3 regions of the Rhizobacter gummiphilus genome follow, and region 3 is predicted to be linked to each of the others. Evidence: predicted binding sites of a transcription regulator. Region 3 holds the regulator's gene; each other region holds the start of a gene.

Region 1 (5,889 bases), 2.3 Mb from region 3:
GCGCCCGTGATCGCGTCGTACTTCACCTACTACGTGGTGCGGCCGGGCGCGCGCAGCAACTACGGCGAGCTGATCGACCCGCAACGCCCCATCCCCGACCTGCCGCTGACCACGCTGGACGGTCAGCCGGTGAAGGCGTCGAGCCTGAAGGGGCAGTGGCTGCTGGTGACGGTGTCCGGCGGCGCCTGCGACACCACGTGCGAGAAGCAGCTGTACCTGCAGCGCCAGCTGCGCGAGACGCTCGGCAAGGAACACGACCGCGTCGACAAGGTGTGGTTCGTCACCGACGACGTGGCGCCGCGGTCCGAGGTGCTGGCCGCCGTGAACCCGCACGGCGCCGAGGCCACGGTGCTCAAGGTGCCCGGCGACGCGCTCGCCGCGTGGCTGGCCCCGGCCCCGGGTCAGGCGATCGGCAACCACTTCTACATCGTCGACCCGATGGGCAACTGGATGATGCGCGAGCCTGTCGACGCGGACCCGAAGAAGGTCAAGCGCGACCTCGAGAAGCTGCTGCGCGCGTCGTCGTCGTGGGACAACCCGGGTCGCTGAACCATGCCCGTCGCGCCTCCCGCCTACGACCTCGCCCCCATCGCCTGGCTCGCCCTCGTGGGCGTGGTGCTCGCGCTCGGGCCGCTCGCCTGGGTCTCGTTCCGCCACCGCCACGAGGGCCCGGCCGCGCGCCGCAAGGCGCTGACCGTGCTGACGCTGTTCCTCACGTTCGATCTCGTGATCTTCGGCGCCTTCACTCGCCTCACCGACTCGGGCCTCGGCTGCCCCGACTGGCCCGGCTGCTACGGCGAGATGAGCCCGATCCAGGCCCATGCCGACATCCACGCGGCCGAGACCGCGATGCCCACCGGCCCGGTCACGCGCGGCAAGGCGTGGATCGAGATGATCCACCGCTACCTCGCCACCGGCGTGGGCGCGCTGATCACCGTGCTGATGGTGACCGCGTGGCGCGAGCACCTGCGGCGCCGGCCGCTCGCGATCTCGCCCTGGTGGCCCACGGCGACCTTCGTCTGGGTGTGCCTGCAGGGCGCGTTCGGGGCGCTCACCGTCACGATGAAGCTGTACCCGGCCATCGTCACCGCGCACCTGCTGGGCGGCCTCGGCCTGCTGGTGCTGCTGGCGGCACAGGGCGAGGGTTACCTGCGGCGGCCGCTGGCGCTGCCGAAGGGCCTGCGCGTGGCGGCGTGGGTGGTGGCCGGCCTGACGGTGCTGCAGATCACGCTGGGCGGCTGGGTCAGCACGAACTACGCGGTGCTCGCCTGCACCGACTTCCCGACCTGCCAGGGCCAGTGGTGGCCGCCGATGGACTTCGAGCACGGCTTCGCGGTGTTCCGTGAACTCGGGATGGGGAAACACGGCGAGGTGCTGCCGTTCGCCGCGCTGACCGCGATCCACATGACCCACCGGGCGGGGGCGCTGCTGCTGACGATCGCCGTGGTGTGGCTCGCGTGGCAACTCCGCCGGCAGGCCGACCCGGTGGCGCAGCGGTTCGCGCTGGGCCTCGGGCTGGCGCTCGCCTGGCAGCTGGCCAGCGGCCTCAGCAACGTGGTGCTCGGCTGGCCGCTGCTCGCGGCGCTGGCGCACACCGGGGGCGCCGCGGCCTTGCTCACGCTGATGGCCGCGATGATCACCCGCGCCCATCAGGCGGATCGCGCCGGCACGTAAAATCACGGGTCCAGCCGTCCGCCATGTCCAACACCTTGTCCACCCCCCTGGCCGCTCCCTCGATGTCGCGCCTGCGCCAGTTCAACGCGCTCACCAAGCCGCGTGTCGTGCAGCTGATCGTGTTCTGCGCGGTCATCGGCATGCTGCTCGCCGAACCGGGCGTGCCCGACTGGCGCCTCGCGGTGCCGGCGGCGGTGGGCATCTGGCTCGTCGCGTCGGCCGCCGCCGCATTCAACTGCCTGGTGGAGCAGCGCATCGACGCGAAGATGGCGCGCACCGCGTGGCGCCCCACCGCGAAGGGCGAACTCACCAACACCCAGACGCTGCTGTTCTCGACCGTGCTGTGTGCGGTGGGCAGCGTGATGCTGTACGTGCTGGTGAACCCGATCACGATGTGGCTCACGTTCGCCACGTTCGTGGGCTACGCGGTCATCTACACCGTGGTGCTCAAGCCGGCCACGCCCCAGAACATCGTGATCGGCGGCGCCTCGGGCGCGATGCCGCCGGTGCTCGGCTGGGCGGCCATGCGCGGCGAGGTGGGTCCCGAGGCGCTGATGCTGTGCCTGATCATCTTCCTGTGGACGCCGCCGCACTTCTGGGCGCTGGCGCTGTACCGCGTCGAGGACTACCGCAAGGCCGGCCTGCCGATGCTGCCCGTCACGCACGGCAACGAGTTCACGCGGCTGCAGATCCTGCTCTACACGCTGGTGCTGTTCGCTTCCACGCTGCTGCCGTTCATCTTCGGCATGAGCGGCTGGCTGTACCTGGCCGCGGCCGTGGTGCTGGGCGCGGGTTTCATCGGCTACGCCTGGAAACTCTGGCGCTCGTACTCGGACGCGCTGGCCCGCAAGACCTTCCGCTTCTCGCTCTGGCACCTGTCGCTGCTCTTCGCGGCGCTGCTGGTCGACCACTACCTGCTCCTGCTCTGAGGACTCACCGATGCGCCGCCGCCCGCTGTTGACGATCGCCGCCCTGTCGGCCCTGGTGCTCGCCACCGGCTGCGACAAGCTGATGCCGGCCAAGCCGGCGAACTACAACGCGGTCGACATCACCGGCGCGGCCTACGGCAAGGCGCTGTCGCTGACGGATGCCGAGGGCCGCACCCGCACGCTGGCCGACTTCGGCGGCAAGTACGTCGTGGTGTTCTTCGGCTTCACGCAGTGCCCCGACGTGTGCCCCGGCACGCTCGCCGAGCTGGCGCAGGTGAAGAAGGCGTTGGGCCCGGACGGCGACAAGGTGCAGGGCGTGTTCATCACGGTGGACCCGGACCGCGACACCGCCGAGGTGCTCAAGGGCTACGTCACCGCGTTCGACCCGAGCTTCGTCGCGCTGCGCGGCACGCCCGAGCAGGTCGCCGCGGTGGCCAAGGACTTCAAGGTGTTCTACCAGAAGGTGCCGGGCAAGGAGCCGGGCAGCTACACGATGGACCACACGGCGGGGTCGTACGTGTTCGACACGAAGGGGAACGTGCGGCTGTTCACCCGGTATGGCACCGGGGCCGACGCGTTGACGTCGGATCTGAAGCAGCTGATGAAGGCGGGCTGAGGACGTTCAGCCGCCCGGTGCTTCGAGGAAGCCCAGGGCCCCGGCCTTCGCCGGGGTGACACCTGGTTGTCTTTTCACCCGTCATCCCGGCGAAGGCCGGGACCCTGGGCAGTCGCCGACGCTCAGACCGTCAAAGCCTTGCGCATCTTCTTCATGGCTGCGACTTCGATCTGGCGAATGCGCTCGGCACTGACGCCGTACTCACCCGCCAGCTCGTGCAGCGTCAAGCCACCCGAGCTGTCGTCGTTGACCTTCAACCAGCGCTCTTCCACGATCCGGCGGCTGCGCGGGTCGAGGGTGTCGAGGGCCTGCTGGATGCCGTCGCCGGCCAGCCAGTCGCGACGCTGAGCCTCGATGACACGCGTGGGCTCCTGGCTGTCGTCGGCCAGGTACGCGATGGGCGCGTAGGACTGCTCCTCCGCATCGTCGTTCTGCGGTTCGAGGGCGATGTCACCGCCGGACAGGCGGGTTTCCATCTCGAGCACCTCTTCGCGCTTGACGTTCAGGTCGCGCGCGACGGCATCCACCTCGCCCTGCGTGAGCGTGGCGCGGTGCGTGGTGCCTTCGGCGCCGTCTTCCTTCAGGCGCTGCTTCATCGAGCGCAGGTTGAAGAACAGCTTGCGCTGGGCCTTGGTGGTGGCCACCTTGACCATGCGCCAGTTCTTCAGGATGTACTCGTGGATCTCGGCCTTGATCCAGTGCATGGCGTAGCTGACCAGGCGGACGTTCTGGTCCGGGTCGAAACGCTTCACCGCCTTCATCAGGCCGACGTTGCCCTCCTGGATCAGGTCGCCGTGCGGCAGCCCGTAGCCCAGGTACTGGCGGGAGATGGAAACGACGAGGCGCAGGTGCGACAGCACCAGCATCCCGGCGGATTCGACGTCACCTTCGGCACGAAGGCGGCGGGCGGCCGTGGCCTCTTCGTCCTGCGTCAGCAGGGGCAGGCGGTTGACGGCGGAAATGTACGCATCGAGGTTGCCCAGGGAGGGCACCAGCGCCCAGGGGTCGCGCACCGCGACGGCGCGGGCGACGGGGGCCATGGGCATGTTCATGGAAGCAGCAGACATCCGGGAACTCCTTTTCATCGGCATATTAGCACTCGCGGTGTCTGAGTGCTGACGGCCCGAAAAGTTCCGCCGGAACGTGAGTGACAACTCTCTCCGAGATCGCCTGCTGTCGTGGCGTCTGGTGCGAGCGGGGTGGTCCGTTTGCATTTCTTTGCTCCGACACGGCTCCTCCGGAGCCTCCTCGACCATCCTGCGCGCCGGTGCGGGCAGCGCCTACCCCCAGGCCACCGCGATCCGGCGTCAGCGCCTTCCGACACGCGACAATCCCCCCATGAGCCTCGTCTACTCCACCGATGCCGGCCGCATGTGTCCCACGTGCCGCCAGCCCGCCTCCGCCTGCACCTGCAAGGCGGCCGCCGCCGTCTCCACGTTCCCGGACGGCGCCGTGCGGGTCTCGCGCGAAACCAAGGGCCGGGCCGGCAAGGGCGTGACGCTGGTCAAGGGCCTGGGCCTTGCCGAACCGGAGCTGACGGCCTGGGCGAAGGCGATGAAGGCGACCTGTGGGACCGGCGGCACGGTCAAGGACGGCGTGGTCGAACTGCAGGGCGACCACGTGGTGCTGGTGATGGACAAGCTGAAGCAGCAGGGCCGCACCGTCAAGCGCACCGGGGGCTGACCGCGCGGGACCTCAGCCGAACTTGGTCTCGGCGTCCTCGAGCACCGCGTCCACCACCGCCAGCAGTTCGGACACGCTGATCGGCTTCGTCAGGTACTGCTGCGCGCCCGCCTGGATCGCGGCCTCGATCTGGGACGCCAGCGCGTCGGCCGAGACCGCGACCACCGGGATGTCCGCCGTGGACGGGTCGGACTTCAGGTGGCGCAGCAGTTCCAGCCCGTCGATGTCGGGCAGGTGCATGTCGAGCAGGATCAGGTCGGGGCGGTCGGCCCGGATCGAGGCCAACCCGTCGAGCCCGGTGATGGACACGTCGAGGCGCACCTGCGGCCGGCGCGAGAGCACCCCGCGCATCACCTCGACGTTCGTCTCGTTGTCCTCGACGTAGTGGACCACCCGCTGGTGGTAGTCGCTGATGGAGGGACGCGACGGTTCGGCGTCGAGCGGGCGCTCGGTGACCTCGCCCGCGCGGGGCAGGGTCAGGATGAACGACGAGCCTTCGCCGGCCACGCTGCGGGCCCGCAGCGACCCGCCCATCAGCTCGGCCAGCCGCTGGCTGATGACGAGGCCGATGCCGGTGCCCTCCTGGCCCGAACGCTCGCGGCCGAGGCGGTTGAACGGCTGGAACAACTGAGACAGCTGCTCTTCCGTCATGCCGAGGCCGGTGTCGGTGACGGTGATCTCGATGCTGTCTCGGTGCAGCAGGCGGGCGGCGATGTGGATGCGGCCGCTGTCCGCGTTGTACTTGACCGCGTTGCTCAGCAGGTTCGTGAGGATCTGCTTGACGCGCGTGGCGTCGCCCTTGAGCCGCGTGACGTGTTCGGGGATGTCCTGCGTGACGACGATGTCGCGGCGCTGCGCGTCGCGCTCCACCAGCGCGAGGGTGGCGGCGAGGAGCTCCGCCAGGTCGAGCGTCTGCACCTGCAGGCTCAGCGTGCCGGATTCGATGCGCGACAGGTCGAGCACGTCGTTGATCATGTCGAGCAGGTG
Region 2 (5,889 bases), 2.0 Mb from region 3:
TGCCCGGCCGCATCGCGGCCGAGATCGAGACGGCGCTGGCGCGCTGACCGGCGGCGCTCAGGCGCCCGGCGTGTCGATGCGGCGCAACAGGGCGTCGACGGCGCGCTGCACCAGCGCGTTCGCGCTGATGTCCTCGACGAGGTCGGCCTTGCGCAGCCGCTCCAGCGCACGCTGGGTGACGGAGTGCGTGCGGCCCGCCGCCTCGCCGGCGTAGACGAAGTACGTGCCGCGCGGGCTGCGCCACAGCAGCTGGGCCTGCGTCCAGCGGCCGTTCAGGAAGATGCGCTGGCGCGTGCCTGGCGACACCTGGGTCACCCAGTCGGCCGGGTCTTCCTTGGAGACCGGCGAGGTCTCGGTCATCAGCGCCGCGGGCACCGTGTCCATGGAGGCCAGGTCGATCAGCGAGTCGCCGAAGCCCGGGCCGTCGTCATCCGGTGCCGTCACTTCCTCGCGCAGGCGGCGCACGATTTCTTCCGGCGTCAGCGCCGCTTCCGGCGTGGCACCCGCACGCGGGCCGGGGCGCAGCGCCTCGGTGTGCACGGTGACGAGGTCGTCGAGCACGGCCTGGCGTTCGGCGGCGGGCAGGTCGATGGCGGCCATGCCGGCGCGCAGCTTCTGCAGCATGCCGGGCAGCACGGCCAGCAGCCGCTGGCGGCTCTGGGGCTGGTCGGGCGGCTGGAGGCTCCAGACGAGTTCGTCGAGCACCTTCACGTAGCCGGAGGTGATGTCGGACGTGTCGCCGTGCTGCAGCATCGACGTGGCGAGCACCTTGGCCCAGGCGCCCGTGATGAAGCGGCGGATGACCGGGGTGGTGCGCACCGGCGCGAGCTGCTCCGACAGGCGCGCCGAGATCTGCTGTTGCAGCTGGTCGGACTGCTCCGCGCGCAGCAGCGTCTCGATGGCCGAGCGGGCGGCGTCCTGCTGCTGGTGCAACTGGTCGTCGAGGAAGGCGTCGAGCTGGGACAGCGCGCGCACGTACTGCTCGGCGTCCTGGCGCGGGCGGGCGGTGAGGTCGCCGATCAGGCTGTCGGTGCACCCGAGCAGCGACACGAGGCGGGGGTCGCCCGGGTTCGGGTAGCTGGACGCGGCGTTCACGATGCGGGCCATGAACACCCACACCGGGTGCTCGTGGCGGTCGAGCATGTCGGGGTCGTTCAGCGCGATGCGCAGCGCCGGCACCTGCAGCCGGCCCAGCTGCGAGCGCAGCACGGGGTTCAGCCCGGGGTCGGACACGATCACCTCGAACAGGCGGGCGATCAGCTCGATGATCTGGCGCTCGACCGACGCGCCGGTGTTGGCCAGCAGCGATGCGCGGTGCTCCAGCAGCTTCGGCGCCGGCGCCGTGGTGCCGGACACCGTGGGCATGCGGCTCAGCAGTGCCTCGACCCGCGACAGCGCGTTGTCGAGTTCACCGGGCGCCGCCGTGGTGGCCGGGCCTTCGGGCATCGTGCGGCGAAGGGCTTCGAGCGCGCCGGGCTGGGTCACGTTGACCTCGGGCGGGGCCTTGACGCCCACGCCGGGGGCGAACACGACGGTGCGGTAGATGCTGGGCGTGACCCCCTTGCGCTCCAGCCTCGACGAGGCCGCGGCCCAGGCCTTCTTCAGCAGCGGGGCGATGGCCGTGGCCGACAGGCGCAGCAGCAGCGCCTGCTGCACCGGCAGGACGGGCAGGGCCTCCGAGGCCTCCGCCAGCGCCTTCGCGTAGACGCGGGGGCGCATCGGGTTCGACTCGGCGGTGACGTGTTCCTGGCCGCGCAGCGTGGACGTGAACGTCTGCAGTTCGCGCAGCTCCCATTCGGCGGCGGTGTCGATCTCCTGGATGGCGCGCGAGAGCCCGATCTCGGACTCGACCCGCGTCTCGTCCATCAGGTGCAGGCCGCCCAGCCCGCTGGAGGCCAGGGACATGCCGCTGGCGGTGTCGTCCGTGGGGTTCAGTTCCGCGACGACCGCATCGCGCAGTGCGTCGACGAAGCGGCGCTGGAACGTGACCTGGTGCTGGGCCAGGGCCTGGGCGAGGTCGAAGTGGTGCTGGCGCTCGGCTGCGGCCAGCATGCCGTCGCCGGATTGGCGCAGCTGGCTCTGGATGGTCGCGAGCGTGCGGGCGATCAGGTCGGCCGACTGGCCGAGTTCGGCGTCGACGAAGGATTGGAGCAGGGGGGGGACTACGGTCGCCATCGACGCCATTATGCGGCGGTGGCAAAAAGGCGTTGGTGACGAAATGCGCCGTGTTCGGCCCGTAAAAAAGGGCTGCCGAAGCAGCCCTTTTCGATGTGCGCGAGGCAACTGGCCGGACCGGAGGGGTCCGGCCGGGACATCACATGTCCATGCCCATGCCGCCCATGCCACCCATGCCACCGCCCATGCCGCCGGCGGCCGGAGCGTCGTCCTTCGGGGACTCGGCGACCATGGCTTCCGTGGTCAGCATCAGCGAAGCGACCGAAGCCGCGTTCTGCAGGGCCGTGCGGGTGACCTTCGTGGGATCCAGGATGCCCATTTCGATCATGTCGCCGTACGTGTCGTTGGCGGCGTTGAAGCCGTAGTTGCCCTTGCCGCCCAGGACGGCATTGACGACCACGCTGGCTTCGCCACCGGCGTTGGCGACGATCTCGCGCAGCGGTGCTTCGATGGCGCGCAGGACCAGCTTGATGCCGGCTTCCTGGTCGGGGTTGTCACCCTTGATGGCGCCAGCCGATTGCTTGGCGCGCAGCAGGGCCACGCCACCACCGGCCACGATGCCTTCTTCCACCGCCGCACGCGTGGCGTGCAGGGCGTCTTCGACGCGGGCCTTCTTTTCCTTCATTTCGACTTCGGTGGCAGCGCCGACCTTGATCACGGCAACACCGCCGGCCAGCTTGGCCACGCGCTCTTGCAGCTTCTCACGGTCGTAGTCGCTCGTGGCTTCCTCGATCTGCACGCGCACTTGCTTGACGCGGGCTTCGATGTCGGCAGCAGCGCCGGCACCGTCGATGATCGTGGTGTTTTCCTTGCCCACTTCGACGCGCTTGGCCTGGCCGAGGTCGGCCAGCGTGACCTTCTCGAGGGTCAGGCCGACTTCTTCGGCGATGACCTTGCCGCCCGTCAGGATGGCGATGTCTTCGAGCATGGCCTTGCGGCGGTCGCCGAAGCCAGGGGCCTTGACGGCGACAACCTTCAGGATGCCGCGGATCGTGTTGACCACCAGGGTCGCCAGCGCTTCGCCTTCGACTTCTTCAGCGATGATCAGCAGCGGACGGCCGGCCTTGGCCACTTGCTCCAGCACCGGCAGCAGGTCACGGATGTTGCTGATCTTCTTGTCGAAGAGCAGGACAAACGGGTTGTCCAGCAGCGCCGATTGCTTTTCCGGGTTGTTGATGAAGTACGGCGACAGGTAGCCGCGATCGAACTGCATGCCTTCGACGACGTCGAGTTCGCTGTCGAGCGACTTGCCGTCTTCGACGGTGATCACGCCTTCCTTGCCCACCTTGTCCATCGCGTCGGCGATGATCTTGCCGATGGATTCATCGCTGTTGGCCGAGATCGAGCCGACTTGAGCGATTTCCTTCGACGTGGTGGTGGCCTTCGAGGCCTTCTTCAGCTCGGCGACCAGGGCCGTGACGGCCTTGTCGATGCCGCGCTTCAGGTCCATCGGGTTCATGCCGGCGGCCACGTACTTCATGCCTTCGCGGACGATGGCTTGAGCCAGCACCGTGGCGGTCGTGGTGCCGTCACCGGCGTTGTCGCTGGTCTTGGAAGCGACTTCCTTGACCATCTGGGCGCCCATGTTCTGGAGCTTGTCCTTGAGCTCGACTTCCTTCGCGACCGACACACCGTCCTTCGTGACGGTGGGGGCGCCGAACGAACGCTCGAGCACCACGTTGCGGCCCTTCGGGCCCAGGGTCACCTTGACGGCGTTGGCGAGGATGTTCACGCCCTCGACCATGCGTGCGCGGGCTTCGCCGCCGAAGACAACGTCTTTTGCTGCCATGTTGATTTCTCCGAATTCTGTGGGGGCGGGGGATTACTTCTCGACGACGGCGAAGAGGTCTTCTTCGCGCATCACGAGCAGCTCGTCGCCGTCGACCTTGACGGTCTGGCCGCTGTACTTGCCGAACAGCACGCGGTCACCGACCTTGACGCTCAGGGCGACGAATTCGCCCTTGTCGTTGCGCTTGCCGGTGCCGATGGCGATGACTTCACCCTGGTCCGGCTTTTCAGCGGCGGCGTCGGGGATCACGATGCCGGAAGCGGTCTTGGTTTCTTGTTCCAGGCGCTTGACGACCACGCGGTCGTGCAACGGACGAAGTTTCATAGCATCTCCTTGATGACTCGGTATCGAACTTCTGCGGGGCAGAAATCGCTAGTTGGCGATCACTGACGAATCTCCAGCAGTCCGCATCGATGGGGTTCGGACCACTGTTGGCACTCGACCGGGTCGAGTGCTAGCAGAGCGGATTATAGGGAGCCGAGGTCGGCTGGCAAGACCCGGGCTGCTGGCTTCGGGCCAGAGCTTGCTGAAGTTGGGCCGGATGGGGTGGGTTCAAGTGCTGGGTTTGCAGCGGGACCCTCTGTCGGTTCTCAGTGAGTTTGGAATTTTTCTCACTAACAATGGAACTCACGGCCCCTGCGCGTGGGCAGTTGGCGGTTCTCACCAAGTCCTGAGCTTTTCTCACTTGGCGTTGAACGGCCGCATGGCGGGGGCAATGGCAGCAGCCACACCGGAGGGAGAAAACTCACTTGACAATGCCCCCATCCGTAGTCGGTTGAGAGTCGCCCCGCGGTGAAACATGTTCTAGTCGTTGTCGACAGCCTCGAAGATCGCGAGTTCGTGCTGGCGGCGTGCGCCCGAGGGGGACGCCTACTGGACCACCACGGTGAGGGTCAGTCCCGGAGGAACGCGGACGAGGTCCGAGTACACGCCGCGATCCGGCTGACGCTTGAGCACCGTGCTGCCCCATTCCGCAATCGTCGCGGGCAGGGACGCGGGAACCATCCGGTAGCGCGCCATGTCGCGCGGTTCGATGGTCACCAGGCCCCACCGCGCGTCCTGCCGAGCCGGGAACCCGTAGCCCGGAGGGGCCGACGCGGACTGCACCAGCGAAGACACGGACGCGGCGAAGCGCCGGTAGGCCGTGGCGAAGTCGCTGGAGGGTGCGACGGCGCGCATCGCGCCTTCGACCACCGTGATGCCGTCGTTCCCGCCGCGGTGCAGCACGTCGCTGAACCAAGCGACGCCGAACTGGCGCAAGAGGTAGGCGCCGAACAGGCCCGTTGCTGCGTAAGGGTCGCAACCTCCTTCGACCGCCGTGAAGTTCATCCAGGCGCAGTTCGCGTTGCCGGCCAGGTAGCTCGGCAGGCGGCCGTCCCGGAGGCTGCTGTACGTGCCGCCGAGCCGGGCCGTGACGATGTCCTCGAACACCATCGCGGTCATTTCCTCGAGCCACACGGGGTAGGTGTCCCGGAACGCCGAGCTCACCTGGCGGCGGTAGAAGTTCTGCAGGTGCAGCATCTCGTGCGCTAGGTTGCTGCGCGCCCACGCGAGTCCGCGCGCCGACGCGTACGTGCTGCCGGCGTCCAGGAAAACGGCCAGCGCCTCGTTGCTGTCGGGCGCGAACGCCTTCAGGTAGTTGTTGCGCGCCCAGAAGTAGGCCCGCGGCTGGTTGCCGGAGGCCTTGAAGTCGAGCAGCACGATGTCGACGGGGCGGGGCTCGTCGGGCAGCATGCCGCCGTCGTAGACGTGGGGGCCCCACAGCGGCCCCCCGAGTTCGATCAGCGCGTCGTGGAGGGTGTCGGCATAGGCGGACAGCAGCGATTCGACGATGGCGGCGGACACCTTGCCGTCACCCGCCTGCCCCTCCTCCACCCACAGGTCGACCCGCGTGCCGTCCCTGGCGAGGCGTGAACCGGCAAGCC
Region 3 (5,889 bases):
CGCGACCGAGGGATCCTGGACCTGGGTGACGACCTGGAGCACGCTGACGACGAGACCCACGACGAGGATCACGGCCAGCAGCGGAGCGCAGAGCAAAAGCCCCAGCTTGAACAGGTCGGAGAGAAGCTGGAGGGCGGTGTCGGGCGTCATGTGCGAGCCACGCCACGGGTGGCCGCGTCCACGTTCGCACGTGAACCGTCCGAATGCCTCCTTTGGCGGAGACGCGCCCCTCCATTCCGCATCGAAGCCGATGCGCCACACGCTGCCGATCTCATACTGCAAGCCCGGTGATTACACGAAGGTCGATGCCTTCTTTTTGCGGGGCTTACCGAATCGGTCAAGCCCTCCCTGGCCGCGATTCTACACAAATCCGTTTTGCGCCGTACCGATCGAAGTAAAACCGGTTCCACGGCGTGACGTGTGTCGCGCACTTCGCCTGCACGTCAAAACTGTCGACGGCGTTTCACCAGAGCGGGCGCACACCGCAAGCCTGCCCGCCGGTGGGTCGCGGACCCGCGCGGCGTCTTCGCGCCACGATCCCGGTACGCCTCGTGCCCGAGGCGATGCGACCGACCCTCAGCGTTAAGATGCCGGGTTGCCCGGGGCCGGAAGCTTAAGCGGTATAAGCAGACGACTCATAATCGTTCGACAGTGGGTTCGAGTCCCACCCGGCCTACCAACCTGGCCTGCAGCTCCACGGCAATCCGACGCCGTTCTCCGCCGGAGTTGACAGGCGGGTCGTTCCGAAGCGGCTTCGACCGCTCAATTCACCGCCTCCTTCGCCGCCGCCTTGGCCTTCTTGCCATGCCGCTTCGCCTTGGCCTTGTGCACATCGGCCTTGGCATCGTGCACGCTGCTCTTCGGCTCGTCGGTGACCACGCTCTTGGTCTCCTCGACGCCGCGCTTGGCCGTCTCGGCAGTTGCCTTGCCGGCTTCCTTCACGGCGGTGCCGGCCTGCGCGAAGGCGAGGCTGCTCATCATCACCAGGGCGAGGGTGGAAACGAGTTTCTTCATGGGGATCTCCTCGAAACGATGCGGACGATGCCGCGACGGTCTCAAGGATGCCGATGCGCCGCGTGCAAGGCCGTAGGCCGTGCCAGGAGCGAGGTGTCGGACGGCGATGGCGGGTGCCGTAGGCCGAGGCCTGCGGCCCTTACTTCGTGCTCAGCGCATTGCTCACCAGCCGCGACGTGATGTCCACGATCTGGATCATCCGGTCGTACGCCATGCGCGTCGGGCCGATGACCCCGAGCGTGCCGACGATCTGCCCGTTGACCTCGTAGGGAGCGGACACCACCGACAGTTCCTCGAACGGCACCACGCGGCTCTCGCCGCCGATGTAGATGCGCACGCCCTCGGCGCGGCTCGAGACGTCGAGCAGGCGCATCAGCTGGGTCTTCTGTTCGAAGAGGTCGAACAGCTTGCGCAGCGAGCCCATGTCGCTCGAGAAGTCCTGCACCGTGAGCAGGTTGCGTTCACCGGAGATGACGACCTGTTCCTGCTGGTCGTCGGCCTCGGTGCCGGCGGCCACGGCCGCCTGCATCAGCGTGGCGATTTCGCCGCGCAGGGCGTCGACCTCGGTCTTGAGGCGCTCGCGCACCTGCTCGATGGACAGGCCGGCGTATTGCGCGGTGAGGAAATTGCTGGCTTCCTGGAGCTGGCCCTGCGTGTAGTCCTGGGCGGTGAGGATGACGCGGTTCTGCACGTCGCCGTCGGGGGTGACCAGGATCACGAGGATGCGGCGCTCGGACAGGCGCAGGAACTCGATGTGGTGGAACACGCCCACCTTGCGCGGCGCGGTGACCACGCCCACGAAGTTCGACAGGTTCGACAGCAGGTGCGCGGCGCTGGCGATCACGCGCTGGGGCTGGTCGGGGTGGATCTGCGGGGCGTCGGGCCCCGGGCCCAGGTCGCGCGGCTGCGCGGTGAGCATGGTGTCCACGAAGATGCGGTAGCCGCGGGCGGTGGGGATGCGGCCGGCGCTCGTGTGGGGGCTGGCGATCAGGCCCAGGTCTTCCAGGTCGGCCATCACGTTGCGGATGGTGGCCGGGGACAGGTCCAGGCCGGAGGCCCGGGAGAGCGTGCGCGAGCCGACGGGTTGCCCGTCGGCGATGTAGCGCTCCACCAGCGCTTTCAGCAGGGTCTTGGCACGCTCGTCCAGCATGAAAGTGATTGTAGGCCGGGGCCGGATCGGGGCCGGTTTCCCGGGGTGGCGCCGTCATGTTGCTGTGGTGTAATTCTGAGCATGTCTTCACGCTTCCGTCATGCCGCACTCGTGGGCAAGTACCAGGCCCGTGGCATCCAGGGGCCGCTGGAGGAAATCGCCCAGTTCCTGGTCCGCCAGGGGCTCGACGTGTCCCTCGAGCGCGACACCGCGCTGAACACGGGCATCACGGACTACAACGCCCTCACCCACGCCGAGATGGGCCGCGAATGCGACATCGCCATCGTGGTGGGCGGCGACGGCACCATGCTCGGCAGCGCCCGCCAGCTGGCCCAGTTCGGGCTGCCGCTGGTCGGCATCAACCAGGGGCGCCTCGGCTTCATCACCGACGTGCCCATCGGCCACTTCGCCGATGCCCTCGCCCCCATGATCGCAGGCGACTACGAAGAGGAACGCCGCACCATGCTCGAAGGCGGCGTGTGGCGCGACGAACGCCTGATCTTCGACGGCTTCGGCGTGAACGACGTGGTCGTGAGCCGCGGCCCCACGTCGTCGATGATCGAGCTGAAGGTCACCATCGGCGACGAGTTCGTGGGCAACTTCCGCGCGGACGGCCTGATCGTCGCGTCGCCCACCGGCTCCACCGCGTACGCGCTGTCGGCCGGCGGCCCCATCCTGCACCCGGGCATCGCGGCCTGGGTGATGGCGCCCATCGCCCCGCACGACCTGTCGAACCGCCCCATCGTGCTGCCCGACGTGGGCCGCATCAGCATCGAGGTGGCCCAGGGCCGCGACGCCAGCGTCAACTTCGACATGCAGGGCATGGCCAGCCTGCTGCCGGGCGACCGCATCACGGTCGCGCGCTCGTCGCACCAGGTGCGATTCCTTCACCCACTGGGCTGGAGCTACTACGCCACGCTCCGCCGAAAACTCCACTGGAACACCGGAGTCTGAATGCTTCGCCGCCTGGCCCTCCGCGACTTCGTCATCGTCACGTCCCTCGAGGTCGACCTCTCGGCCGGCTTCTCGGTGCTCACCGGTGAAACCGGCGCCGGCAAGTCCATCCTGATCGACGCCGTGCAGTTGGCCCTCGGCAGCCGCGGCGACGCCGGCGTGGTGCGGGAGGGTTCGGCCCGCGCCGAGATCACGGCCGAGTTCGACGCGCCCGCCAGCCTCGCCGGCTGGCTGGAGGACGCCGGCTTCGAGCCGGGCGACACGCTGCTGCTGCGCCGCGTCATCGACGCCCAGGGCAAGAGCCGCGCGTGGGTCAACGGCAGCCCCGCCACGGTGGCGCAGCTGCGCGAGGCGGCCGACCACCTCGTCGACATCCACGGCCAGCACGCGTGGCAGAGCCTCACGCGGCCGGCCTCCGTGCGCGGGCTGCTCGACGCCTACGCGGGCCTCGACACCGACGCCCTCGCCGCGGCGTGGTCGCGCTGGAAGGCCGCCACCGACGCGCTGGAACGCGCCCGCACGCAGCAGGCCGACCTGGAACGCGAACGCGAGCGACTGGCCTGGCAGATCAACGAGGTCGACAAGCTCGCCCCCGGCACCGACGAGTGGGACGAGCTCAACGCCGAACACTCGCGCCTGTCCAACGCCCAGGCCCTGATGGACGCGGCCCGCGTGGCGCTCGACGCCATCAGCGAGGCCGACCACAGCGCCGACAGCCTGACCGCCCGCGCCGCCGATGCCCTGCAGGACGTGGCCGAGTACGACCACCGCCTCGCCGAGGTGGCCGAGGTGCTGCAGAGCGCCCAGACGCAGTTGCAGGACGCCGCCCACACGCTCGGCAGCTACCTGAACCATGCCGACCTGGAGCCCGAGCGGTTGCAGGAACTCGACGACCGCCTGTCCGCGTGGATGGGCCTCGCGAAACGCTACCGCCGCACGCCGGCCGAGCTTCCCGCCACGCTGTCGGCGTGGAAGGACGAACTGCGCGCCCTCGACGCCGCGGCCGACCTGGCCGCGCTCGAAGCGGCGGTCAAGGACACGAAGGCCACGTTCGACTCCGAGGCGAAGCGGGTGTCGGGCGTGCGCCGCACCGCCGCGCCGAAGCTCAGCCACGCCGTCACCGCCGCGATGCAGCAGCTGGGCATGGCCGGCGGCGTGTTCGAGGTGGCGCTGCAGAAGCAGGACACGCCCCAGTCGCACGGTCTCGAATCGGCCGAGTTCCTGGTCGCCGGCCACGCCGGCAGCACGCCGCGCCCCATGGCCAAGGTGGCGTCGGGGGGCGAGCTGTCGCGCATCGCGCTCGCCATCGCCGTCACCACGAGCCAGCTCGCGCCCCATGGCGAAGCCGCGGGCACGCTGATCTTCGACGAAGTGGACGCGGGCGTGGGCGGTGCGGTGGCCGACACCGTGGGCCGCCTGATGAAGCAGCTGGGCCGCGACCGCCAGGTCATGGCGGTCACGCACCTGCCCCAGGTGGCCGCCTGCGCCGACCACCATTTCGTGGTGGCGAAGGCCGCGCACGAAGGCCGCACGCGCAGCGACATCACCCCCGTCCATGGGGAATCGCGCGTCGCCGAAATTGCCCGTATGCTGGGAGGTGAACGCCTGTCCAGCACGAGCCTCGCCCACGCGCAGGAACTGCTGTCCGTGGCCGCCGACGTCCCCACCACCGCCCGCGCACGCAAACGATCATGAACACCCCCGCTCCCGGAGCCCCCGACCCCGCAGCGCTCAACGAGGTGGTGCTCGTCACCGGCATCTCCGGGTCCGGCAAGTCGGTCGCGCTGCACGCGCTGGAAGACGCGGGCTTCTTCTGCGTCGACAACCTGCCGCCCGAGTTGCTGCGCGACTTCCTGCGACTCGAGCACGGCCGCTCGCAGCGCCGCGTCGCCATCGCGGTGGACGTGCGCAGCGCCGGTTCGCTGCCCCACCTGCTGCCGCTGATCGAGGAACTGCGGGGTGAAGGTGTGGTGATCCGCTCGGTGTTCCTCGACGCCGGCACGGACGCGCTGGTGCGCCGGTTCTCCGAGTCGCGCCGCCCGCACCCGCTGTCGCAGCAGGCCACGTCGCAGAGCCTCAACCGCCGCCGGGAAGACAAGGCGCCCGACGGCCACCGTGCCCTGTACGACGCCATCGAACTCGAACGCGAGCTGCTCGCCGAACTGCGCGAGATCTCCACCGTGGTCGACACCAGCCAGCTGCGCCCCGCCCAGCTGCGGCTGTGGATGCGCGACCTGGTGCAGGCCGGCAGCCTCGCCCTCACCCTCGTGTTCGAGTCGTTCGCGTTCAAGCACGGCGTGCCGCTCGACGCCGACTTCGTGTTCGACGTGCGCATCCTGCCGAACCCCTATTACATCCGTGAACTGCGTGCGCAGACGGGCCGCGACGACGGCGTGATCCAGTACCTCGAGGCCCAGCCCGAGGTGGCCGAGATGCTCGAGCAGATCGAGGCGTTCATCGCCCGCTGGCTGCCCGCGTTCGAGAACGACCAGCGCAGCTACCTCACGGTGGCCATCGGCTGCACCGGTGGCCAGCACCGCTCGGTCTACCTGACCGAGACGCTCGCCCGCCGGTTCTCGAAGCGCAGCGTCTCGCTGATCCGCCACCGCGAACTCGACGCCCGCGATTGACCTCTTTGCTGCCGCGCATGCGCTTTCGTTCCTCGACCGTGAAACTGCCGCTCCTTCCGCTGCAGGCCGTACTCTTTCCAGGCGGCCTGCTGAGCCTGAAGGTGTTCGAGGCCCGCTACCTCGACCTCGTGAGTTCCTGCC

What was found. The regulator HrcA, encoded in region 3, represses chaperone genes, less so after heat shock. The targets are predictions, from matches to a motif close to TTAGCACTCNNNNNNNNNGAGTGCTAA.
Region 1: the regulator HrcA is predicted to act here: its motif matches at 4,312-4,338, upstream of rpoH (RNA polymerase sigma factor RpoH).
Region 2: the regulator HrcA is predicted to act here: its motif matches at 4,396-4,422, upstream of groES (co-chaperone GroES).

What each region holds. Positions count from the first base shown of each region.
Region 1 covers NZ_CP015118.1:5,215,735-5,221,623, reverse strand. Annotated here, with positions in the region: gene A4W93_RS23840 (SCO family protein) at 1-549, shown strand, start outside; gene A4W93_RS23835 (COX15/CtaA family protein) at 553-1,674, shown strand; gene cyoE (heme o synthase) at 1,698-2,603, shown strand; gene A4W93_RS23825 (SCO family protein) at 2,614-3,219, shown strand; gene rpoH (RNA polymerase sigma factor RpoH) at 3,342-4,286, opposite strand; gene A4W93_RS23815 (translation initiation factor Sui1) at 4,558-4,902, shown strand; gene A4W93_RS23810 (CHASE domain-containing protein) at 4,915-5,889, opposite strand, start outside.
Region 2 covers NZ_CP015118.1:5,499,330-5,505,218, reverse strand. Annotated here, with positions in the region: gene A4W93_RS25145 (alpha/beta fold hydrolase) at 1-47, shown strand, start outside; gene A4W93_RS25140 (DUF1631 family protein) at 58-2,175, opposite strand; gene groL (chaperonin GroEL) at 2,315-3,964, opposite strand; gene groES (co-chaperone GroES) at 3,998-4,288, opposite strand; gene A4W93_RS25125 (M30 family zinc metallopeptidase) at 4,835-5,889, opposite strand, start outside.
Region 3 covers NZ_CP015118.1:1,110,506-1,116,394, reverse strand. Annotated here, with positions in the region: gene A4W93_RS05085 (flagellar biosynthetic protein FliQ) at 1-150, opposite strand, end outside; tRNA gene A4W93_RS05080 (tRNA-Ile) at 603-679, shown strand; gene A4W93_RS05075 (hypothetical protein) at 763-1,014, opposite strand; gene hrcA (heat-inducible transcriptional repressor HrcA) at 1,154-2,164, opposite strand; gene A4W93_RS05065 (NAD kinase) at 2,246-3,118, shown strand; gene recN (DNA repair protein RecN) at 3,119-4,813, shown strand; gene rapZ (RNase adapter RapZ) at 4,810-5,748, shown strand; gene A4W93_RS05050 (LON peptidase substrate-binding domain-containing protein) at 5,787-5,889, shown strand, end outside.